One region of the Sporosarcina pasadenensis genome, then DNA from elsewhere that is predicted to be linked to it. Evidence: a T-box and tRNA genes for the amino acid it is inferred to sense, from the RefSeq annotation. Region 1 holds a T-box; the other holds one or more tRNA genes.
What was found. A T-box is a leader RNA that pairs with one kind of tRNA and senses whether it is charged. The one in region 1 lies ahead of serS (serine--tRNA ligase), so its partner is inferred to be a tRNA-Ser.
Positions count from the first base shown of each region.

Region 2: it encodes a tRNA-Ser, which carries the amino acid that the T-box ahead of serS (serine--tRNA ligase) is inferred to sense. The anticodon was not compared.

Region 1 is NZ_JBFEGM010000023.1:5,700-8,875, reverse strand. Features, by position in the region: gene serS (serine--tRNA ligase) at 13-1,287, opposite strand; T-box leader at 1,504-1,715, opposite strand; gene AB1K89_RS17940 (NUDIX hydrolase) at 1,737-2,324, opposite strand; gene pdxS (pyridoxal 5'-phosphate synthase lyase subunit PdxS) at 2,412-3,176, opposite strand, start outside.
Region 2 is NZ_JBFEGM010000004.1:123,165-126,340, reverse strand. Features, by position in the region: gene asd (archaetidylserine decarboxylase) at 1-559, opposite strand, end outside; gene pssA (CDP-diacylglycerol--serine O-phosphatidyltransferase) at 627-1,160, shown strand; tRNA gene AB1K89_RS07525 (tRNA-Ser) at 1,246-1,333, shown strand; gene recQ (DNA helicase RecQ) at 1,879-3,176, shown strand, end outside.

The sequences.
Region 1 (3,176 bases):
CGCCTTTATCGTTTATTTGATGACTTCTTTTCCACCCATATACGGACGTAATACTTCCGGAATGATGACAGATCCGTCCTCTTGCTGGAAATTTTCCAAGATGGCAGCAACTGTCCGCCCGACTGCCAAACCGCTTCCGTTCAACGTATGAACGAATTCAGGCTTCGCACCTTGTTCGCGGCGGAAACGAATTGAAGCGCGTCTCGCTTGGAAATCTTCGAAGTTTGAACAAGAAGAAATTTCGCGGTATGTGTCTTGCGTCGGAATCCATACTTCGATGTCGTATTTCTTCGCAGCCGTGAAACCGAGGTCTGCCGTACACATTTTCAAGACACGGTATGGAAGTCCAAGCAACTGCAATACTTTCTCCGCATGCCCAGTCAACTTCTCCAACTCATCATACGACTCTTCCGGCTTCACAAAGCGGACGAGCTCAACTTTATTGAACTGATGCTGGCGAATCAATCCGCGAGTATCGCGGCCTGCAGAACCAGCTTCTGAACGGAAGTTCGTGCTGTATGCCGTATATGCAATCGGCAATTGAGCACCGTCGATGATTTCATCGCGGTAATAGTTCGTCACCGGAACTTCAGACGTTGGAATTAAGAAATAATCCTCTTCCTCAATTAGGAACGCATCCTCTTCGAACTTCGGAAGCTGGCCTGTACCCGTCAAGCTCGTGCGGTTCACTAAATATGGCGGCAGCATTTCCTCATAGCCGTGCTCTTCTATATGCAGATCGAGCATGAAGTTGATCAACGCCCGCTCCAGTCTTGCGCCAAGCCCGCGGTAGAACACGAAACGGCTCCCCGTCACTTTTGCTGCTCTTTCAAAATCAAGCAAGTTCAGATCCGTGCCGATTTCCCAATGCGGTTTTGGTTCGAAACCGAATTCCGGCTTCTCGCCCCATGTACGAATTTCGACGTTATCGTCTTCGCTGTCACCGACAGGAACAGACTCATGCGGGATATTCGGGATGCGCATCATGATGTAATTCAAATCTTCTTCGACTTGATGCAATTGCTCATCAAGTGTTTTGATTTCATCACCGACTTCACGCATGCGCGCGATGACGTCATCCGCATTTTCCTTATTGCGTTTCATTTCCGCCACTCTTTGCGAAACTTCATTGCGTTCAGCCTTCAGCACTTCCACCTTCGTAATCAGTTCTCTCCGTTTTTCATCCAGCCCGACGAACTTATCCAAATCCGTCAAGTCTTCCCCGCGCTTCGTAAGTTTCTCTTTCACTTCATCGAAGTTCGCACGAAGCAATTTAATGTCTAACATAGCCGATTCCTCCTCGATTTTAGTGTTCCAATTATTTACTACGAACTGAAAACCGGATTTCCGCGATAGAATTACTCAACCTGCTCGTAACGCTTCGCTTTTACTCGCAAACGCCTTTCTTCGTAAAGGCGTTCGCTACAATCCTGATTAACTCTAATAACGATGATGAGCCAGTTATTATAATTGCAAACACAAAAAAAGCCCTCTATCCCCTATACAAGGGACGAGAACTACCCGCGTTGCCACCCAAATTGACCAGCAAAATAGCTGATCCACTCTTTGAAATAACGGTTCAATGTCCGGCTAGGCCTACTATCGTTCAGCGCAGCTACTCAGGGACGGATTCACAAGTGTCTTTACCGGCTCGCACCACCCGCCGGCTCTCTTTGAAAAACGTGCTTGCTACTGCTTCCCATCATCGTCTTTTATTTGAAATTAACATCACTTTACTACATGCCGCCACTTTTGGCAAGACTCAAGAATTCTCCGACCGCTTGAAAGTATGCTGTTTCATGTGGAACAAAGTCGGCCAGCGTGATATCTGTGGAAGTATCTTCCGTGCAAGTGATAGTTTCCGCTTCTCCCGTGAAGAGTGCCTGCAAATCTTCTATCGAAACGGAATGGATGCTTTCCACTTCCTCTTGCTGCAATGTAAATTCATCCAACGCAAATGTTGAATGATATAAGAAAACATTTGCAAATTCCTTGTCAATGAACCCCGGCAACTTGATGACATCCCGAACGAAACCCATCTGTTTTAGCTTGAAAGGGTCCACTTTAATGCCGAGCTCCTCCTCGACTTCACGAATCCCGTCCATAACTTCCTCATCCGCCAGCAAATGACCCGCAGCTGTAATATCATATAGGCTAGGGAAATCCTTTTTAGTCGCGCTTCTTTTTTGAATAAAAACGTTCGTATCATCCACAAGCCAACAATGGAATGTCTCGTGCCATAAACCCTTCTTATGGATGGTCCCTCTCGTTTCATCATGTACGTATTTATAATTTTCATCGAATACTTTTAAAAGCTCTGCCAACTTGAGTCCTCCTGACTCCTTTGAGTTTATTGCAAAAAAGCATAAATGGCAAAGGCCAGAGCATGTAAAATGCCCTGGCTTTCATTTTCAAACTCCACGCACCGCCATCAATTCACTTTCCGGCAGCTTACTAATTTCCAGCCCTTTCATCGGCGTACCTATGTCTTTGGATAAATCACCGATTAATGCATAGTTCCGGAAATCCTCCGTCGCCATGACAATTGCACGCGCGAATCGTTCCGGGTTGTCGGATTTGAAGATGCCGGATCCGACGAATACGCCGTCAGCACCGAGCTCCATCATGAGCGCTGCATCCGCAGGAGTCGCTACACCGCCTGCCGCGTAATTGGTAACCGGTAGACGTTTCGTCTCACGAATCGCAAGCAATACATCATAAGGTGCAGCTAGATCTCTCGCCGCCACCATCAATTCATCATTATTCATATGAACGATTTGATTCACTTGCGCATTCACTTGGCGAAGATGACGGACCGCTTCAACGATATTGCCCGTTCCCGGCTCGCCTTTCGTACGAAGCATCTTCGCCCCTTCTCCGAGACGGCGCGCCGCTTCACCGAGATTGCGTGCACCACAGACAAATGGCACTCTATAATCGCTCTTCAATAAATGGAACTCATCATCCGCTGGGGTCAACACTTCACTTTCATCTATGAAGTCGACACCCATCGCTTCTAGTATACGCGCTTCTGAAATGTGTCCGATTCGCACTTTTGCCATGACCGGAATCGAAACCGCTTTTTGAACTTCTTCCACAATGCGCGGATCCGCCATACGTGCGACACCGCCGGCTGCCCTAATGTCCGAAGGGACACGCTCAAGCGCCATGACGGC
Region 2 (3,176 bases), on a different contig from region 1:
CTGTCGAAAGTTCGGAAATGATCCGGTAGTTTGTGGCAAAAGGCTGTTTGCCCAAACGCAAGCCAAGATCGTTAACCGGAAAAGAAGTAGTCCCGAGCGCGTATCTGGAAAATAACTCGCCGTCATAGGGGTAGTGAAAATGGTGATAATGGCTTGGTGAGAGATAGAAAACATAAAAGAATCCACCTTTAAATGGAATTGCTCTCTTTTCTTCTCCCAATATCTGCTTTATACTATAAAGATGGTCCTTGATTATTAACGTCTGATTCATATCAATTGTCCCGAAATCTGTGACGACGCCATCGACCGGGGAAATCAGCGTATTGGCGCGCATGTCGATTGGCCGTGAACCCTTTTTCAGATTGCGCGTAAAATAAGATTGAAGGCTATCATAATGTTCAATCGGGAATTCGGCTTCCCCCTCGTTAATACGATATGTCCTTGAGAACGGTTTGATGAGCTTACGGCTTAGACGTGAGCTTGCAATCGTTTTTAATATGGCAGCAGATACGGGATGCCCGTTCAGTTCGACAAAACGGTTGAATAACATCTTTTTCATTATTTCAGTCTCCTTTGCTTTGAAATAGTTACCTAGTTGGAAAGAATATAAAACTGGAGGGATTGTCATGTTTTTATCCAGATACTTAGATTATACGAAAATAAAGGGCCAATTGGCGAATGCAATCACAATTACAAACTTAAGTTTCGGAATCATCGCAATTATTCTCATTGCAAGGGATCTTGGTCATATGAGTCTAGTCTTCATTTTCCTTGCCGCCCTATTCGACCGATTCGACGGTTTGGTCGCACGACACTTTCAATCCGAGTCGCTGTTTGGAAAGGAATTGGATTCGCTAAGCGACATTGTGTCATTCGGAGTAGCTCCGGCACTTCTAATTTATATGACCGATTTATCTTCCATGCTATGGGTCGGTATAGCCGCGACTATTTTTTATATCGCCGCAGGGGCAATCCGTCTTGCACGTTATAACGTCAAGGAGTTTGATGGATCATTTTACGGAGTACCGATCACTGCGGCCGGCGTATTGTTAACACTGTCTTATTTCTTGAGCCCTTACATCGGCCCTCCGTTTTTCGTCATCTTCATGGTCTTTCTTGGCTTGGCGATGATCAGCAATGTCCGAATCGCAAAGGTGTAAACGACCGAGGGGGAACAATGTAATTTTCTCAATGATGAACTTTACATCTCCGTTTTAGGCGAGTATAATTTAAATTGTCTAAAATGGAGACGTACCCAAGAGGCTGAAGGGGGCTGACTCGAAATCAGCTAGGGCGTTCACGCGCCGCGGGGGTTCAAATCCTCTCGTCTCCGTACTATCTATACAAACGTTGGTATGACAGACTTTTCAAAAGTAGTGGCATACATTTTGGCATAAATAGTTATGTGTTTTTTGAAGTCGTACTCCCTTGTGAGGTGAGTAGGGCTTATTTTTCTTTTTATCTATGTTATGACTTTCCGGATTGTAGCGGAAGGCGGCGACTCCAGTGGGAAAAGCGTCAGCTGAAGACCCCGCAACGAAGCGAAGCACAGTGAGGAGGCTGAGTCGACGCCCACGGAAAGCGTCCGCCTGAAGCGGAAATCCAGTTACGATATATGTAAATGTATTTCAATTGGTGACTTGTCCAAATGTCTGCTATTCTATAAGAAAGCATCATTTTAAAAGGATGAGTGGCATGTCAGGTCTGGACCGGCATTGCCAGCAAGACAGAATTGGTCATTGAATTTCGTAAAACGGAATATCTCATCCGACGGTTTTTACACTATTAGTTGTCAATGATATACATAGCCGCGATGAAGAACGGATGCTACTGGAGTAAGAAAGATGGGAAAAGCGCCGAAACGAGGTGCTTTTTTCTTTGATTGATTATAAAGAGGTGATTCCGATCGAAAAAATAACTTCCGTATTATCTTCCTATTTTGGCTTTCCTTCATTCCGTACAGGTCAGGAACAAGCCATACGAAATGTGCTTGACGGAAAAGATACGCTCTGCGTCATGCCGACTGGTGGCGGAAAATCCATTTGCTATCAAGTTCCTGCATTGGTTATGGAAGGAACGGTCTTAGTCGTATCTCCGTTGATTTCCTTGATGAAGGACCAAGTGGATGCTCTACATCAAATTGGCATACCGGCAGCATACATCAATAGCACTTTGTCGACAGAGGAATACTTCGGAACGGTTGAAAATGCAATGGAGGGAATGTACCGCCTGCTCTACGTAGCCCCGGAACGCTTCGAATCCCCTTCCTTCATTCAGCAAATAAGCAAAATGGATATCCCGATGATCGCGATTGATGAGGCGCACTGTATTTCTCAATGGGGACATGATTTTAGACCGAGTTACCGGATGTTGAATAAAGTCATATCTTCATTTGATAGGAAACCGGTCGTATTGGCATTGACAGCAACCGCAACACCTGCCGTCCGGGATGATATATGCGACCAATTGCATATTGAAAGCGACCATACAGTAATGACGGGCTTTGAGAGGAGCAATCTCACCTTTTCAGTCATTAAAGGACAGGATAGGGACAAGTTCGTCAAAGATTATGTTAAAAAAAATGAAGGGGAAGCGGGAATTATTTACGCCGCCACACGAAAAGCGGTCGACCAGATTCATGCAACGCTTGAACGAAGTGGAGTTGCTGCCGCGAAATACCATGCGGGACTTTCGGATGTTGTTCGGCAAGGGGAGCAGGACCGGTTCCTCATGGATGAGGCAACTGTCATGGTGGCGACGAATGCATTCGGGATGGGCATCGATAAAAGTAATATTAGATACGTCATTCATTACCAAATGCCGAAAAATATGGAAAGCTATTATCAGGAAGCAGGCCGTGCGGGTAGGGATGGGTTAGACAGTGAATGTACCCTGTTATTTTCCTCACAGGACGTCATTACACAACGATTCCTCATTGACCAATCGCAAGATCAGCATCGGATTCCAGCAGAGCTTGAGAAGCTGCAGTCGATGATCGACTACTGCCATACAGAGTCATGCCTACAGAAATTCATCATTTCTTATTTCGGAGAGAAGGATGTACAAGAATGCGGCCGTTGCGCAAACTGTACAGATACTCGTGAAAGTTTTGAAGTTACGGTTGATGTGCAGAAGGTTCTGTCCTGTGTCATCCGCATGGGTCAGCGCTTTGGTAA